2 linked regions of the Algoriphagus machipongonensis genome follow. The protein of the gene in region 2 binds, or shares a complex with, the protein of the main gene of each other region. Links are inferred from orthologs where the notes say so. Each region holds a gene or a part of one and is shown on either strand. Other genes may lie near its edges.

The links.
Region 1: the proteins of pheT (region 2) and pheS are in contact, whole or in part, in a crystal structure (PDB 6P24), measured with the Escherichia coli proteins. The link is inferred for Algoriphagus machipongonensis from one-to-one orthologs.

What each region holds. Positions count from the first base shown.
Region 1 is NZ_CM001023.1:679,368-689,009, forward strand. What follows is about bases 3,081-5,898. They hold pheS (phenylalanine--tRNA ligase subunit alpha), read right to left. Parts: upstream 5,095-5,898; coding sequence 4,066-5,094; downstream 3,081-4,065. Other genes in these bases: ccsA (cytochrome c biogenesis protein CcsA), read left to right, coding at 3,081-3,996; ALPR1_RS02820 (fasciclin domain-containing protein), read left to right, coding at 5,294-5,860. Outside these bases: cytochrome c biogenesis protein CcsA, read left to right, coding at 101-775; ALPR1_RS02800 (CcmD family protein), read left to right, coding at 779-1,021; ALPR1_RS02805 (cytochrome c maturation protein CcmE domain-containing protein), read left to right, coding at 1,034-1,450; more of ccsA, read left to right, coding at 1,477-3,080; ALPR1_RS02825 (BF3164 family lipoprotein), read right to left, coding at 5,918-6,988; ALPR1_RS02830 (TonB-dependent receptor), read right to left, coding at 7,116-9,642.
Region 2 is NZ_CM001023.1:4,169,237-4,179,106, forward strand. What follows is about bases 2,849-5,894. They hold pheT (phenylalanine--tRNA ligase subunit beta), read right to left. Parts: upstream 5,556-5,894; coding sequence 3,141-5,555; downstream 2,849-3,140. Other genes in these bases: ALPR1_RS17545 (cell division protein ZapA), read right to left, coding at 2,849-2,851; ALPR1_RS17550 (hypothetical protein), read right to left, coding at 2,853-3,137; ALPR1_RS17560 (DUF1684 domain-containing protein), read right to left, coding at 5,674-5,894. Outside these bases: ALPR1_RS17535 (zinc-dependent peptidase), read right to left, coding at 100-804; rny (ribonuclease Y), read right to left, coding at 933-2,498; more of ALPR1_RS17545, read right to left, coding at 2,567-2,848; more of ALPR1_RS17560, read right to left, coding at 5,895-6,291; RadC family protein, read right to left, coding at 6,296-6,991; rpsT (30S ribosomal protein S20), read right to left, coding at 7,085-7,339; ALPR1_RS17575 (zinc dependent phospholipase C family protein), read left to right, coding at 7,647-8,489; ALPR1_RS17580 (alpha/beta hydrolase), read right to left, coding at 8,536-9,456; ALPR1_RS17585 (alpha/beta hydrolase), read right to left, coding at 9,490-9,870.

The sequences.
Region 1 (9,642 bases), 3.5 Mb from region 2 along the record:
TACTGACTATTGTGGACCCAGAGTTCAAAAGACTTTAGAAAAAGCAGCGAAATCAGGAACTTATGCCTTATTTTTGCGCTTGAATTAGCAAAAATACCCTATGCGCCAAAGCTGGTGGAAAATCCTTGCCATCGCCCTGCTGCTGTATACCTTAACTGCAGGTTTGCTGATGGATGTTCCTCGACTTCCGATCTTAAATGAAACGATACGAGCACTTCATTTCCATGTCACCATGTGGTTTGGAATGATTCTGATGCTGGTGGTTTCTGTATATTACAGTATTCGGTATTTAAGAACCAACGACATCAAGAATGATGACATGGCTATTGAATTTGCTGGAGCAGCGATTCTTTTTGGGGTCCTGGGCATCGTGACAGGAATGCTTTGGGCAAAATTTACCTGGGGAGAATATTGGAGTTCGGATCCAAAACAGAATGCAGCTGCCATAGGAATCTTAATGTATTTCGCCTATTTGATTTTGCGGAATTCTTTGACGGATACTCAGCAAAGAGCAAGGATAGGTGCTATTTATAACATCTTTGCTTTTGCCGCATTTATCCCTTTAATATTTGTCTTACCAAGATTGACGGATAGCCTTCACCCAGGTAATGGTGGAAATCCAGGCTTCAATGCCTATGACCTTGACTCTAAATTGAGGATGGTTTTTTACCCGGCAATTATTGGATGGACACTTTTAGGCAGTTGGATTGCAACTGTGCGCGTCAGAATGCGTAGGGTGGAAAGAGTATTAGAAGAACGAATGATTAATTCCTGATCGATGAAAAAACTAGTGTTGATTGCATTGATGATTTTCTCCTTGAGTGCTGTGGCGCAAGAGAAGATCCCTGTAACAGAATCTGACTACTCCAATAATTCTGTGGAGATGGCAGATGTAATGAGATCCAATGGCAAAATTTACGTATTAGTAGGTGTGATCGTATTGATCTTTGCAGGAATAACCGTATACCTAATTAGTACGGATAGGAAAATCAGTAAACTGGAACAAAACATTCAATCCTAAATTTCGAAAACGATGAAAAAAGGACATATCATAGGAATAGGAATTATTGCTGTAGCAATTGTCATCATCATGACTTCCATTGGTGATGCAAGTAGCTATGAAAGCTTCAGTACTGCACTTGAGATGAAACAAGAAGGGGATGATCAACCGATACACGTTGTTGGACAGCTGAAGAAAAATCAAGCAGGAGAAGTGACCGGATTGAATGTCAGAGACGATAAAACCTCTTTTACATTTGTGTTAGTGGACAATGATGGCACTGAACAAGAAGTGTTTTATAATGAGCCTGTACCTGCGGATTTCACCCGATCCGAATCTGTGGTGGTGATAGGGCAATACAAGACAGAAGAAATTTTCATCGCAGACAAAATCCTGATGAAGTGCCCCTCTAAATATCAGGAAACCGACGTGCAGGCGGCTGGAATGTGAGTTTGACTAGTTAGAACAAAAAATCCATGATCAATACCTTTATCGGTAATTTTGGCCACTTAATGACCATAGTGGCCTTTGTCAGTTCATTGGTGACTGCCTACGCCTACTATCAGTATTTTCGTGCCAACGAATTAGAAAAAGCGAGTTGGAGAAAATTTAGTCGCTTCAGTTTCTATATCCATAGTGTTTCAGCCACTTTGATAGCGGTTTCACTTTTTGAGATTATTTACAATCATCGCTATGAGTATTTTTATGCCTATTCGCATAGCTCAAAAGCATTGCCTGTACATTACATGATATCCAGTTTCTGGGAAGGACAGGAAGGAGCCTTTATCCTGTGGATCTTCTGGAACGTAGTTTTGGGGATTACCGTCATCAACACCAACAAGTTCTGGGAAGGACCGGTAATGATCGTATTCTCACTGGTTCAGGCTTTTTTGGTTTCCATGATTCTAGGAGTCGTTATTGGAGATTTAAAAATTGGTAGCTCACCATTTATTCTTCTAAGAGATGCTACGCAGGCTCCTATATTTCAGATGAACCCTGACTTTGTACCTGAAGACGGAACAGGGCTTAACCCGCTATTACAAAATATTTGGATGGTGATCCATCCCCCGACCTTGTTTTTGGGATATGCATCGACTTTAGTGCCATTTGCTTTCTTAATGGGAGGCTTAATGATGAAAAGGTACTCTGAGTGGATCAGACCTGCTTTGCCATGGGCGATTTTCTCTGCCATGATCCTTGGAATGGGAATTATCATGGGAGCTTATTGGGCTTATGTGACATTGAACTTTGGCGGCTATTGGAACTGGGATCCGGTGGAAAATGCCGTATATGTTCCTTGGTTGGTCTTGGTAGCAGCCATTCATACCATGATTACCTTTAAGAAAAGTGCGACTGCACTCAAGACTTCGATTGTTTTGGTGATTATGACCTTTATTTTGGTGCTTTACGCGACTTTCCTTGTTAGATCCGGGGTATTAGGTGATGCTTCGGTACACTCTTTTACAGATTTAGGGCTTTCTGGTCAATTGCTGATATACATGCTATTCTTCTTGGTAGTAGCAGTCTTTTTGGCAGCAAGAGCATGGAAGCATATTCCTTCATCCGAAAAGGAGGCTTCCGTTTACTCTCGGGAGTTTTGGGTGTTTATCGGAGCGACTACCTTAGGTTTGATGGCTTTTCAAGTTATTCTTCCCACTTCCATACCGGTTTGGAATACTTTGGTAGAAAGTTTTGGTGGGATTTCTAATATGGCTCCACCAGCAGATCAGATTGAATTCTATACAAAATTCCAATTATGGTTCGCTGTAGTTTTGGCCTTATTAACTGCCGTAGGCCAGTTTTTCTGGTGGCAGAAAATGGACAAGCAAACCTTGAAAAACACGCTGGTCACACCTTATATAGTTTCTGTATTGATTTCGGCAGGCATTATTGTTTTAGCAAAAGTTTACGATTGGAAATATATCATTATCGTATTGGCAGCAACTTTCACAATTGTTGCCAACTCTGTAATTCTCGCTAAAATCCTGAAAAAGTCAACATTCAAACTTGCTGGAGGATCACTGGCGCATATAGGTTTAGGAATGGCCTTAATAGGCATTATGTTCAGCTCAGGTTATTCTGATGTCATTTCTATCAATATGTCAGGATTGACCTATAGCAATAGCTGGGAGGATGAACTTAATAAAGAGCATGTCCTTCTTTGGATCAATAAACCTACTCAAATGAAAGACTACACGGTGACTTACCGTGGTAGACAGAAAAAGGTGGTAGGAGTTCCAGAATATGTGCCTGCCAAACTATTGGAATCGACGGGAAATGTCAATGAGGCCATTGCTTTGGAAGATTATAAAAATTACTTCCAGCATGGAGACACCTTGGACTTGGTTTTAGAAGAAAATGACTATTTCAAAATCGACTATTACCAAAATGAAAAGCTTCAGTTTTCTTTGAACCCGATGTCTCAGTTTAATTCTAGCATGGGAGGTTTGATTTCTTCGCCAGATTCAAAAATCTATTTGGACAAGGATCTTTATACCTATGTCGCGGCTATGAACGACTATGAAGACCCAGATTGGAAAGAAGAAGAAATCTACGAAGCAGCTCCTGGAGAGCAATTCCATGTTGCAGATTTTGTCACCTATTTTGATGGTGCTGATGTGATGGAGGAAATTGATGGCTACGTGCTACAAGAAGGGGATGTTGCTGTAAAAGCAAAACTGAGAATTTTGGATTACGATGTAGAAAAAGTATTAGAGCCTACCTTTATCATCAGAAATAATCAAGTGGGTAAAATCCCAGTAATAGACTCAGAATTGGGGATCAAAATCACCTTAGATAATATCCTTCCAATGGAGAATAAATTTGTCTTTAAAGTCAATCAATACCAAAAGGATTATGTAGTGATGAAAGCCATTGTGAAACCTTACATCAATGTACTTTGGATTGGGACAATCATCATGCTGACCGGCTTTACAGTCGCAATCTTTAGAAGGTTTGATGAGTTCAAAAAAATGAGAGACAAGGGTCTTGAATAAGATCAACTTGCTATAAAAACAGAAAAGCCCGATTTCAATCGGGCTTTTCTGTTTTAAAGATGTTTTTATCTATAATATCGGCCTAAACTGCTTTAGGAACCGGACATCGTTTTCTGTAAATAATCGAAGATCTTTGATCTGGTATTTCAACATGGCGATTCTTTCTATTCCCATTCCGAAAGCAAATCCAGTGTATTTTTTGGAATCGATACCACAGTTTTCCAAAACATTTGGATCTACCATTCCAGAACCACCAATTTCTACCCATCCTGTACCTTTACAGACGTTGCAGCCTTTTCCGCCACAAATCATACAGGTGATATCAATCTCTGCGCTAGGCTCAGTAAATGGGAAATAGGAAGGTCTGAATCTGACCTTGGTTCCTTTCCCAAACATCTCTTTTGCAAAGTGGTATAGGGTATTCTTTAAATCGGCAAACCCAACGTTTTCATCTACATATAAACCTTCCACTTGGTGGAAAATACAATGTGCGCGAGCAGAAATTGCCTCATTTCTATACACTCTTCCCGGAGAAAGTGTTCTGATCGGAGGTTTTTGATTTTCCATCACACGAACCTGCACCGAAGAGGTATGCGTACGCAAGGCGATATCAGGATTTTTTTCAATGAAGAAGGTGTCCTGCATCTCACGGGCTGGGTGGTTTTCAGGGAAGTTTAAGGCAGTAAAATTATGCCAATCATCTTCTATTTCTGGTCCTTCAGATAAGTTGAAACCGATTCTCTCGAAAATCTCAATAATTCTCTGTCTGGTTGCTGTTAGAGGATGAATACCACCAATTTCATGATTGGAGGGCGGTAAAGTCAAATCAATATCAGCAGATTTTGACTTTTTATTGGCTTGATTAACTTTCTCGATTAATTCCTGAAATTTTTCTTCAGCAATTTGCTTCACTCCATTTACCAATTGTCCAAAAGCTCGTTTTTCCTCATTTGGGATTTTCCCCATTTCGGCAAAAAGTCCACCCACTACGGATTTCTTAGAAATAAATTCCATTCGGAAAGACTCTAATTCTTCGGGTGTATTTGCGTCTGCCTTCGCAATAGCAGCTTTTATTGCTTCAATTTTCTCCTGATACATGCTTTACCAATTAATCAAGCCACAAAGCTAAGGGTTTTAGGCTTTTTAAGACAAAAAAATGAAAAGGGATTCGCATCCTTTGCCAGCCAAAAAAGGAGAGTTCTTACAATTCTTTCAAATCTCCCTCAATCCAACCCATCCATATGCTTCGTAATTCACTTCAAATAGGAAATAAAAAATCATCAAAACTTACAACATTATGAAAATTCAAAATCTTTTAAAATTCGCCATGTCGGCATTTATTTTCTTGTCTGCAAATATTGCTTTTGCTCAAATGGAGAATACCGTGATGGTGGGAGGAGCAGAAATGTATCCTTCTAAAAATATTGTGGAGAATGCAGTAAATTCTGCAGATCACACGACATTGGTTGCCGCAGTAAAAGCTGCTGGTTTGGTTGAGACATTACAAGGTGCAGGACCATTTACCGTATTTGCTCCGGAAAACTCGGCTTTCGAGAAACTTCCTGAAGGTACTGTAGAGACTCTTTTGAAGCCAGAGAACAAAGCGCAATTACAAGCGGTTCTTACTTACCATGTAGTAGCAGGTAAAATGGGCTCTAAGGAGATTGCTGCTGCAATTAAAAAAGGGAAAGGAAAAGCGGTTCTTACTACTGTGCAAGGAGGTAAATTAACTGCTTGGATGAAAGGTAAAGACCTTTATATCACAGATGAAAACGGGGGTCAATCTAAAGTGACTATCGCAGATGTTTGGCAGAAAAATGGAGTGATTCACTCTGTGGATACCGTAGTTCTTCCAAAAATGTAATAGTAATTTGTTACCCAATCGAAGGCCGGCTCTAGTATTAGAGTCGGTTTTTTTTGTTTATAAAAGCTCCTTCGGGATCTGAAAAACAGCAATGCCTGGATCTTCCCCAGTGGTCAAGGCATAGATTTCATTGGCCTGTTCGTTGATTGAAATATAAGAAACTGACCTATCCAATAACAGTCGCCATTTTGGTTTTCCCTTTAAAGTGAATACCCTGATTTCTTTGGCTGTCAACCCTGATTTTGCATAGTCGTTATAAGAAAATCCGGAGTAGAGTGCAAAAATGAATTTTTCACTTACAGCCACCTCTTGATATTTCTTTGGATAGTTAGGGGGAAAACTCATCATTCCTCCGAATTTACTGTCTATGTACTCAAATTCAGGTACCTTCAGGTCGGGCCCGATCACGGAAATAAAATCTTTAGTTTTATAATTGAATATTTCCAGCTTATCTCGATACATACTCGTTAAGACATAAACCTCATTTTCCTGATTTCCACCAAACCTACCTTTGTTTAGAAGGCTTATTTGATTTATTGGTAAATCTGGCATTTCAGCAATTTTTTCTAAGTCACCATAATGTCCAATTAGTTTTCCTTCTCGATCAAATTCCAAAATTTTGCTTTCGCTTTCACTTGCCATTCCCAGATAGTTTCCATTAGGAATTAAAATCAGATCCAAACGTCCCAGACTTGGATCAGGAATATTGTGATCCTTACTAGCCAATAAAGAGGTGTCATTCATCGAAAATGAAGAGATCTTTCTGTTATTGTAGTCATTTACCCAAAAATTGTCTTTGTCCTGTGATTCTATAAAAGAGGGTACATTATTTTCTAATGGACCTTGGCCAACTTTACCTTTGGGTTTATCATAAGTCCAGTCTACCGTATTGATGATATGAAAGCGAGGATATTCATCTGGAACATTATGGTATTCACCAATCAGTATTTTATCCCCTTGATGCATAAAACTTGAAGGATTTATTATCTCTTCAAAAAAGTGTAATTCAGAACTGATTTCGATCTCTTTAAAATCATCGAGTTCTATTGATATTATCGAGTTCTTCTCGGATTCTGATGTACAGGAAAAGAAAAAGATGGATAGAGCAAGGTGGTATAAATATCTCATATAAATAACAATTTAGTTATCATTACTAATATTTAGTAGAAGGGTAAATAAAAAAACCGACTGAAAATTTCCAGTCGGCTTAAAATCGTATGATCTCGTAATCTTAAATCCTATTTGGTAATTCTTTTTACCAAGTTCTACCGCCTCGTCTTGGTCCTCCCCAAGGTCTATCTCCACCATTATTTTCAGGTTGTTTAAAATTACCTATGATGTAAGTGAAGGTCAGCAATCCATATCTTGTCAAAACATTGGTATAAACATCCGTAACAGCCACATCAGAAATTGTTCTCTGAATGCTGTTATTCTGATTTAACAAATCGAAGATGACGACTTTCAATTCAGCTTTATTGTTTTTGGCAAAGCGGTAACCTGCTTCAATATTCCATAACCAAACGGATTGATCAAACCCTTCAGAAAGTCCACTATACAGGGAGTTGTTGATGTTATTACCCACAAATAACTTCCCATCATTTGGAGAATAGTAAAGGCGTAGATTTGATTCTTGGATATAATAGTTTTGATCTAAATTTTCCTGAAGACTTGAGTTGACAATGGTGTAAGTACCCGTTGTGCTAATGGTGAAATCAAAGTCCTTACTGATATTACTTGTCAGGGTAAGTCCTTGGCTTAAATCGATGTTGTCATTTAAGTTTCTCTCTCCATTAATCAAACCTGGATTACGAGTAAAACCAAGCCTAGTATTGAAGTTGATTTTTGACTTGATTTTTTGAATCGGTGTGCCATAACTCATAAACAAGCGCGTGTTGAAATTTCCATCCAAATTCACTGGCATCCTGATTTGTCCACCTTTTCTCAGTAATACATCCCCATTGATCAAAGTATCTTGTTCCGCTATAAAAGTGCTACTACCGATGTAATTATTGGTGCTAGAATAGTTGAGGAACATAAAGAAAGAACGATTCTTCTCCATGTTGAATTTACCGATGTTGGCAAAGATGCTATTCTGAAAACTTTGGCTCAAAGTAGGGTTACCAACACTAAGGTTTAGAGGGTTTTGGTTGTTTACCACATTCTGTAATTGGCTTACAGAAGGTTCATCTGTATTGGTACGGTAGCGAATTCGGAAATTCATTCCTGTTTCACGGTTTCTGAAACTCACATGAGCACTTGGTAGGATGTTATTAAAGTCTCTATTAAAAACACCTGGGTTTGGGAAAGTAGCCTCATTGTCCAATCTGGCGTTTTGATAATCCAAGTTGACGTTAAAGTTCCAACCTTCGTTATTATAAGCGTATCCGGTACGAAGTCTTTGAGTGATAAATTTGTTTTCAAAAACATTACTTAATGCAGTGTCCAAGACGGGTTGCATTTCTTCGTTAAATACTCGTGTTCTCTGGTCAGAATCAGTTTTGTTATTTCCAATTTGGTAACCTACCGTACCAATAGATTTTTCTCCCAAAGGTTCTGTCCACGTCATGTTGACACGATAATTAAAGCCTTTTGATAACACGTCGGTTTCTTGCAAGGTTGTGTCTACTGCGTTTCTATCATAGTCTACACTTGCTGCCAACAGTTCGGAATATTGGTCATTATTATTCCAATTGGTAAAGATGTCCGTAGAAAATGTTCTTCCCTTTTTGTCAAACTTATATCGGTAAGTGATGTTGTTTGAGATATTGTATGAATTGTTTTCTGCATCCGTAATTGATCTTAGTGCAGATAGGGAATCGCCTGCATTATTAGAGGTGAAGGCATCTCGATCACTAAAGGTCTTCCGGGTAGAGAAAGAAATATTTGGGGTGATGATCAGAGAGTTTTTATCATTTAAGTCTGCTTCAATTCTCGCATTTGCTCTGTGGTTGTAATTTTCCACGGTATTGACCAAGTTCTCTTGATAATACTGAGTCAGACTTTCGTTGATGACAGTTTCACGATTGGTGATTTGTCTCAAGGAGTTATTGGAGTTATTGAAGAAATAACTTCCGGTTAAATTTACTTTGGAACCCAGCTTGTCACTATAGTTCAAACCAATCGCGTTGGTGGTAATCGTTCCAATATCATTGCCACCGTAGAAGCTTCCGCCTCCACCTCCCCAGCCGCCACGACCACGTCCTCTTCCTCCAGAAGCGTTGGCATTTACACCTGCTAGGTCTTCGCTTGAAAAGTTTTGCTGATTGACATTATTGAATAGACCTAAAATAGAAACTCTTCGGTCTCCATTAAATAGGTTCACACTTCCTCCAGCCGAATATCTATCGTCTGTTCCATATCCTCCGTAGACTCTACCAAACTTTCCGTTTTTACGGTCTTCTCTCAGGATGATATTAATGGTTTTGGTATAGGTTCCATCATCAAAACCCGTTAATCGGCTTTGGTCAGACTTCTGATCAAGAACTTCTACACGGTCAATCGCATCTGCGGGGAGATTTCGAAGAGCGATATTCGGATCCGAACCGAAAAATTCTCTTCCATCTACTAATATCTTTTGAACGGCTTCGCCTTGGGCTTGAACTTCTCCATTAGCGATGGTTACTCCCGGTAATTTTCTTACCAGGTCTTCAGCCATTCCATTTTCTTTTGTTTTAAAAGCTGAGGCATTGAAAGAGGTAGTATCTCCTCTCATTTCTCCTACCGGAGATTGGCCTTCAATAATCACTTCTCCTAAAGTCTGGGTATCTTCTTTTAACACTAAG
Region 2 (9,870 bases):
TTTTCTAAAATGCCAAAATACATTCTTTTACCAAAAGGGATTGAATCAAGGTTTGAAAACAGGCGGAAACCCTACAAGATTATTTGCACACAGAATGCTTTAGGCAATTTCTTTTATCCAAACCCTTGGGTCTTGTCTCAGTAGCTGGACCAATGTTCCATACAATTTTGAATTGTATTGGAAAAACTGATGTGGTCGCTCGAAGAAATTTTCTAAAGCCACAGCAAAAAACTCATGTTCATTTAATGCTCCCTCTTTCCTAAAAAAACCAGGAATATCAGAGGAAATCTTCCTTATTTCAGATGCACAAAATGAATGAAAGTCACGGTATGCCTGCGGATTAAAAAAGTCACTCTCTGAGTTATTCCTGATTTGATTTTCCAATTTCAAGGCATGCGCTATTTCATGAATACCGAGATTCAATCCATCTTTTTGGTTTTCCAATCCTTCTAAAAATGCCTCCCAGGAAACAACAATAATCCCATGCCTTGGGTTGACTTCCCCTTTGTGGTAAGTCTTTGAGATCGTGCTATAGTAGGCGTTGGGATAAATCAATATCTTTTTGAAATGAGGCAATCGAACTCTCTGCCAACCAAAGGTTACCATGACTATTGTGGCGCCTATCAAGACTTCCATTTCTTGGCTAACAGCTTGCACTCCCCCTCTCCCAATGAATGTTTTTATGGTAAGGATTTCCTCTAATTTTCGGCAAAATTCTCGTTTATGCTTGTTGGAAAGTCTAGCAAAATAGGGAAACCTACTTTCTAAAATATCCAAATCACTTTGCTTGAGCCTTCGTCTCATGATGGATAAACGAAGCTCTTCAAAAAGCCAAAACCTACCTGAAAATAAGTAATACAAAAGCATTCAGATCCCAAAAAAAAATGGCAGAAACTAAATCGTTTCTGCCATTATTGAATTTTTAAAATTTATTATCTAGCGTAATTTACAGCTCTCATTTCTCGGATCACTGTGATCTTGATTTGTCCAGGATACTGCATTTCCTTTTCTATTTTCTGCGAAATATCAAAGGATAGCTTTCCTGCTGTAGAATCATCTACATTATCAGCATCTACCAATACTCTGAGTTCACGCCCCGCCTGCATAGCGAAACACTTATTGACTCCATCAAAGCTCAAAGCTAGTTCTTCCAGCTCTTTCAATCTCTTGATGTAGCTATCCATCACTTCCCTTCTGGCTCCTGGTCTAGCTCCAGAAATCGCATCGGAAGCCTGAACAATCGGTGAAATCATCGATGTCATCTCGATCTCATCATGGTGAGCTCCGATGGCATTACAAACTTCCGGATGCTCTTTATAGCGCTTCGCTAATTCCATCCCCAAGACTGCGTGAGGCAGCTCTTGTTCTTCAGGCCATACCTTTCCAATATCATGAAGTAAGCCAGCCCTTTTAGCCAATTTGGCATTCAAGCCCATCTCTGCTGCCATGGTAGAAGAAAGCTTTGCCACCTCTCTGGAGTGCTGCAATAAGTTTTGACCATAGGAAGATCTGAACCTCATTCTACCCACCATTTTGATCAGTTCAGGGTGAAGACCATGAACGCCCAGGTCGATACAAGTTCTCTCTCCAATCTCTACAATTTCCTCTTCAATATTCTTTTCTGTCTTGGCGACAACTTCTTCAATTCTAGCCGGGTGGATTCTTCCATCCTGAACAAGTCTATGAAGAGAAAGCTTTGCGATTTCTCTTCTCACCGGATCAAAGCCTGAAATAATGATTGCCTCTGGCGTATCATCAACTACGATTTCCACCCCCGTTGCAGCTTCCAAAGCTCGGATATTTCTACCCTCTCTACCGATAATTTTACCTTTGATATCGTCACTTTCTATGTTAAACACGGAAACACAATTCTCAACCGCATGTTCTGTAGCAGTTCTTTGAATTGTATCTAGTACGATCTTTTTAGCTTGCTTGGTAGCAGTCAGTTTAGCCTCGTCCAGAATATCTTTGATTTGCGATGAAGCTTTGGTTTGAGCCTCTTCTGTAAGCATAGAAACCAGTTGCTCTCTCGCCTCTTCTCTAGTTAGAGCAGCTACTTTTTCAAGGTCTGCAATCCGTTGGTTGGTCACTTTTTCAAGCTCTTCCTTCTTTACTTGAACGGAGTGAAGTTGCGCGTTTAGGTTTTCTTTTTTGCTATCTAATTCTGCTTCTTTTCTCTTTACCTGCTCTAGCTCTTTGGATACTTGTTGCTCTCTTTGCTTGACTTTATTTTCATTGGTGATGATGATACTTTTCTTGTTACTCACCTCTTCGTCAAACTCCGACTTTAGCTTTAGGTACTTTTCTTTCGCTTCTAAGATTCTATCCTTTTTGATTGATTCGGCATTGATCTCTGCCTCTCGAAGCATGGATTTAATCTTTTCTTTGGTCTCTTCTTCGAGTTTTTGGTTTTTATTTTTAATCAATAATCCCGCTATCGCGGCTCCTGCACCAAGCCCCACCAGGGCGGCCAGGACTATGTATAATATATCTCCCATAGGTATTTTAATATGAATTTAACCTGCGGGGAATCTTAAAAATTCTGGAAATAAGTGGGTAATGTTAATTACAAAGCTTTTGAAAGCAACGAATTCAATTGTGACAAACTAGTTCGGATATGTTCACTGTCCTCGGCATTTACTTCATTGGTTTCCAGTGATTCCACCATGCAATCAAAGGCTACCATTGCGATTAGATCTTGCTGATCGTCTAGTCCATATTCCTCTCGGTACTTTCTCAATTTTTCATTTATCAACTTGCCTGCATGCCGGATCTTGGCTTCATCCTCGATCTTGACGCGCATGGGATATTCTCTATCTCCTATTTTTACTTTGATGGCAAGTGTCTCCATATCACTCGGATAAGTAGGTGATTAAATGGTCGATTTCTTGTATATAATTATTGATTAATTCACTCATTTCGGTTGAATCTTCAGAATCCACCGGTCGGCTCTCCACAATGTTACTAATTTTAATCTTATTTTTAAAATGGTCGATTTCCTGCTCTTTTTGACTCAATTCAGCCGTCAATTCAGTCATTTTTGACTTCAGTTGTTCATTTTCTTCAGTCAAATGTTCTAATTTCTTACTGGCTTGATGCACCAGTTTTTCCAATTTTTGCAGTTCGTCGTGAATCATCTTCTAAGTACGGATCAATGCACCTACTTCTTTTTCAAAGGCTTGAATCAATTTACTCATAGTTTTGTCAATTACCTTATCGGTCAGTGTTTTTTCCTGATCCTGTAAGTGAAAACTCAATGCGTAAGCCTTTTTACCCGCATCAATTTTATCACCTTGGTATACATCGAAAACGCCAATTCTCTGTAATAATTTTCCTCCGAACTTAATTCCTACAGATTTTACCTGATCAAAACTCACAGATTTATCAATTACCAAAGACAAATCCCTCCTTACCTCGGGGAATTTGGAGATATCCTGATACTTCTTAAGCCCGCTGGCTTTCTTACATAACAAATCCCAATCCAGCTCAGCAAAGAAAACTTCTTGCCTTACCTCGGCTAGTTTTAGAAGCTTTTCTTCAACTAACCCGATGGAACCGATTTCCTTTTGACCTAACATTAATTTTAAGCCATAATCAAAAGGAGCTGACTCCACCATACTAATATCACCGATGGAAATATTCAGTTTTTCCAGCAGTTTCTCCACCGTTGCATAAAGGTCTGCAAAAGCAAAGGCTCTAGCTGGTTCCAACCAACTCTCAGAAGACTTATTCCCTGAAAGGAAAATACCCAGCCTTCTCCCCTCTTGATAACCCTCCTCAGATTTTTGATAGACCGTACCAAACTCAAAGGTCTTAAGATCGGTCTGTCTTCTATTTATATTTCTAGCCAAGACCTCCAAACCGGAAAATAAGAGAGTCTGACGCATCACGCCCAAATCCTCACTTAGCTTATTATAAATCTCTACGCTCTTGGAAGCATCTAGATAACCTGATTTCTCAGCATATCCTGGCTTCGTCAAACTATTCGTAATTATCTCATGATACCCTTGAGCAGAAAGAATTTCCGTCATACGGTATTGAAGTTTATTTAAATCTTTCACCGGATGCTCCGCCAAAAAATCTGTCTTCAGATTCTCTGAAAGCAATACTTGATGGAAACCATGAATCCTTAAAACCTCTTCGATAATGTCTGCCTCCCTAGTCACATCTACGCGATAGGGCTTGGCGATAGCTGTGAATCCGGTTTCTGTTTCATTTTCAACCCTAATCTCAAGGCTTTCCAAAATAGATTTGACCTCTGATGGCTCGATGGTTTTACCAATCAATCGGTTGACATGCCCATACTCTACCTCGATCACAAAATCCTCAATTGGGTTTGGGTAAAGATCTATAATTTCAGAACTAACTTTCCCTCCAGCAATCTCCTGAATTAATTTCACCGCTTGCTTCAATGCATAAACAGGCATATTAGGGTCTGTTCCTCTTTCAAATCTGAAAGAAGCATCGGTTTTCAAACCATGAAATTGACTTCCTTTTCGAATGATATCCGGTGAAAAATAAGCAGACTCCAAAAAGATCGAAGTGGTATCATCTGAAACCCCTGAATCTTCACCTCCGAAAACCCCGGCGATACATAAGCCTCCTTTTGGATCTTTGATCATCAATTCCTCTCCGGAAAGCTTTCTTTCCTTTTCATCTAAGGTGGTGAACTTGGTATCCTTTGGGAGCTTGCCAACGATGATTTTTCCTTCGGAAATCTTATCCGCATCAAAAGCATGAAGTGGCTGACCTAAATCATGAAGGATAAAATTGGTGATATCCACCACATTATTAATGGGATCCAAATCCAAAGACTTCAAGAAATTCTGTAACCACTGGGGAGATGGACCAATTTTCAATCCAGTCAAAACTACCCCTGCATACCTTGGACAATCTGCAGCATTTTCAACTTCCACCGAGATCGCAGGCCCTTCTGCTTCTACTTTCAGCTCCACAGCTTCAGGCATCTGGATTTCTCTTCCTAGTAAAGCTTTCAAATCTCTTGCTACCCCTAGGTGTGATGCGCCATCCGCACGGTTTGGTGTCAATCCGATCTCCAGGATCTCGTCTTTAGAAACCTCCACAATATCAGTAGCAGGGCTTCCATTGGGAAGGTCTGTATCCAAAACTAAAATACCTGCATGACTAGACCCAAGTCCCAATTCATCTTCAGCACATATCATCCCTTCTGAAACCTCTCCTCTGATTTTTGCTTTTTTCAATGTCAGCGGATCACCTGAACTTGGGTAAATGGTAGTTCCTACTTTAGCTACCAAGACTTTTTGACCTTGGGCTACGTTAGGAGCTCCACAAACAATATTCGCAGGACTTTCAGCTCCTACATCTACAGTAGTAATCTTTAATTTATCTGCATTGGGATGCTTCTCACAAGTCAAAACTTCTCCTACGACTACACCCTCTAATGCTCCTTTGATAGACTCAAAAGGCTCCAAACCCTCTACTTCCAGTCCGGATTGAGTCAGGAGGTCTGCAATTTCTTCTGAACTTTCAGTTAAAGTCAGATGATTTTTGAGTCTGTTTATAGATATTTTCATGAATAATTTGCTGTTGCTTTCGAATCCCAGATTCGACTAGATAAACAAAAGGGGTTCGAAAACCCCAATTTGATTAGAATAAGATACAAATTTAAGAGATTTGATTTAGGCAAAAAGGCTATTTCTCGTAATTTTTCTCACCAGCCTCAATTGCGATCTCCATGATGTTCTCACGAGGAGGAATAGGGCAAGCAAAATCTGGATTATAGGCACAATAAGGATTGTAAGCCAAATTAAAATCCAGCGTGATACTATTCTTTCCGTCCTGACGTGCGTTGATATAACGTCCCCCTCCATAGGTTTCCAAGCCACTGGTCTCATCTGCGAAAGCCAAAAAGAAATTTCGCATATCAGGCTCATCAATTGCTTGCAACAATAATAACTTCTGGGGTTTTCCTTTTAATTCAAATTCAGCATAGGAATGCTCTATGTATCGCTCTTCCGAACCATCCGTCAAGGGCACCACTCGTACTTTTTTGTTTTCTACTGGTACCATCAGTGCTTTCACCTTGAAAGCAGGGTCGATAGGGTAAAAATCAAGCTCCTTAAACCCACTTTTTTGTTCCTCGGTCAAAGGAGAGTCAATATTGTATCGAATAAACTTAAACTGCCTCTCTCTTTCTGCCTCGATTTTTTCTTTATAAGCTTCCGGGCTTTCTGTTCCGGTCAATGTATACGCTATGGCCGCTACGATTACCGTAGCCACTACTAGAAATAAAATATTTTTTGGTTTCATTCTTTCAGATCAATCCTTCATCGGCGAAGCTAAAGTAGCCAAGATCTGTAAAAATAACATGATCTAGAACCGGCAAATCCAATTCTCTACCAATTTTCACCAATCTTTCTGTCAGTCTTTTGTCCTGTTCGGAGGGTTTTAGGTTTCCGCTGGGGTGATTATGAACCAAAATCATGGATTGAGCGAGGTAATCGAGCGCTGATTTAAAAATCAATTTAGAATCTACTACGGTCCCTGCTGTCCCTCCTTTTGATATCAGGTGCTTTTTTATGACTTGATTGGATCGGCTAAGCAGGACCAAATAAAAATATTCAACCGACTCATCTGCCAACTCCGCTTTCATCAAATTATAAACATCCTGAGATGAGGTGATTTTTGGTTTTTGTACTGGCTCGGAATCTTTTCTCCTTCGTCCTATCTCCAAAGCTGCAATAATCGATATGGCTTTAGCTTCGCCAATCCCTTTAAACTTCTTTAAATCCTGAACGCTCAATCTGGCTAGAGAAAACAAATCATGGTTTACAGAGGAAAGAATATGTCTTGATAAATCTACCGCACTCAAGGTCGTAGAGCCTGACCCAATTAAAATCGCGATTAATTCGGCATCGGAAAGCGAAGACTTCCCTTTCAAAAGTAATTTCTCTCTTGGCCTATCTGCTTCGGCAAGCTGGGAAATCTTAAAAGAACTATGATCTTCCATGGTAACGTATTAAAAAGTTTAACTAAAAATACTAACTTACCAGAAATAAAAAAACCCTGACAAGCAGGGTTTTAAAGATAGAATCTTTCGGGATTAACCAAGAGCGTTAACAAACTTGGCCAATCTTGATTTCTTGTTATTAGCGTTGTTCTTGTGAATCACATTCTTCTTAGCCAATTTATCCAACATAGAAACTACTTTTTTGTAAAGCTCATTCGCTTCAACTTTATCAGTAGTAGCTTTCAACTTTTTGATGAAAGTTCTTGTTGTTTTGGCTTGGTATCTGTTTCTCAAACGCTTCGCTTCGTTTGCACGAATTCTCTTAAGAGCTGATTTGTGATTTGCCATATCTCGTTATTAAAATAAATTCTTTGATGTTCCCCTATTCAGAATTGGAGTGCAAAGTTATCAGAAATTATTTACACTACCAATTTATTTCTCAGATTACTGAGTATTAGTGGACTGAGTACAATGATGAAAATTGAACTTTTCCGCCTAACAAGCATCAAATATAGCTATTTCATGCCGATATACCCCTTTTTCAATTGCAATATTTTTAGAAATGAAATTTTTAACTCTTTCCATATTTATTCTTTTTTCTTCCCCAACACCCACTAATAACTGGGGATTTTTCGCTCATTCTCTTATAAACAGGATGGCAATTTACTCTCTTCCACCTGAACTAATAGCTTTTTATAAACCTCATATTCAATTCATTACCGAGAAAGCAGTCAATCCTGACCGAAGAAGGTATGCTGTTATTGGCGAAGCAGAAAAGCACTACATTGATTTGGATGAATACGGTGAAAATCCTCTCGATATTTTGCCCATCTATTGGTATGAGGCTGTTGAAAAATTTTCTGAAGAAGAGCTTCGAAAGAATGGAATTGGCCCCTGGTCTGCTTATTTAACTTTCCTGAATTTGACCGAAGCTTTCGAAAGTAAAAATGAAAAAGCCATTCTTAGACTTTCTGCTGACTTGGGACATTATCTCGCAGATTTAAACGTACCACTCCACACCACTAAAAATTACAATGGTCAATTGACCGGTCAAGAAGGTATCCACGGTTTCTGGGAAAGTCGGATTCCCGAGTCTCAAGCCAATAGGTTTGAACTTTGGGTTGGTACTGCAGAATACATCTCCCAACCGCAACAGGCCATTTGGGATGCGGTAGCACAAGCCCATGCTATGGTTGATTCTGTTCTAACATTTGAAAAAGAATTGACAAGTAATTTCCCCCAAGACCAAAAATACAGCTACGAGCAACGCAATAGCCTAACCGTCAGAGTTTACTCAGAAGAATTCACCCAACAATATGCCGAAGCCTTAGATCATCAAGTTGACCGGCAAATGAGAAAGTCCATCAAAATGATTGCCGACTTTTGGTATACCGCCTGGGTCAATGCAGGACAGCCGGATTTGAATAAGTTAAGTGGAGTAGAAATAGAGGAAGAAGAAATTATTATTAATAAGGACCTAAAAGTTAGAGATCATTAAAAGCCTGAAAGCTAAAAGACTTTTTCTCAGATAAGGATACATCGCTCTAATCATCATATGACAGTTCTAATTCTTCCTCTATGATAAGAAAATCTGCTAATGAGGAAATGTCAATGGAACAATGCCCCCCATACAAGGGATGCCATTGGGTTTTTACTCCTTTTGAATTGGCCAAAGCAGCAAGAGCTTCGGTACCCTCATAATTGCCAAATTTATCATATAGCCCACAGGAAAGATACAGTTCTGGGTAGTCAGTGTTGGCTTTCTTAATTAACTCAATGGGAGAAATCTCATTCCATTCTTCCTCATTTGAAACGTATTTTTTTGCCATGAGATAGATTCCCAAGGCAACTTTGGGATCTGCTCCCGTGCGTTGCATAGCTGCCTGTATTTTATCTAAATCCGAAAATGGAGAGTCTAGATAAACACCAGGACATAAAGCAGCAACTCTAGAAAACAATGCTGGATGGTTAAGTCCTAAGATTAAAACATTTAATCCACCCATAGATTCACCAACCAAAATCCTGTTTTGAGGTTTCCCAATTTTAGACTCAATAAATGGCAAATTGGAAATGAAATCATCCATTAAACCACTGCTTTCTCTAGAATTTTTAGAAGTAAGTAACCATTCAGGGCCATAGGAAATTGAAACAACTGTCGGTGGTTTAACTTTTGATTTTTGCCAATGCGACTGGATTAATGATGTATAATACGTGTCATCATTCCAGATGGTATTGTCTAAGTTTCTTCCGTGAAAATAATAAATGACATCTTGACTAACACCGGTACTGGCCCTGTATATGGAAAAATTCAAATTACCTTTTGTAAAGTTCTCTGATTGTGATGGAGTAAAGCTTACTTTTTGAACTCCAATTGGATGGGTTAGTTTCCCCCAAAAAAAGTAAATGCCCACTAAGGCAATTAAAAGAAAACTGAGGATTTTAATTTTTCTAACAGAGATATACATTCATTTCCAGTCTTAAATACATTTTGCTTTGTTTCAATTCGTCCCAATTAAAGACATTAACCCATCTGCAAGTGTTCCTCTCCAATTCACATAATTGTGACCTCCTTTAAATTCACGATAGTCTACTTCATAGCCTTTTATTTCAAGGATATCCCGAAACTGTCTATTCATTCCGAGCATAGATGCCCCGGCATCATATAAACCGATATCCATATAGAATTTGATAGGTAATCGTTCACTCTGTTTATATAAGTTGATGAGCTTGCCATTATCCTCTGGATATATCCAATGATTTTCATCTGCTGTTCCTTTGATCCAATAAGAACCTGATTGGGAAAGAACATTGCCTATTACCTCTGAATGTTTGAAGGCAATGAAACTTGCAGCAAAACCTCCTCGGCTTGATCCTGCTAG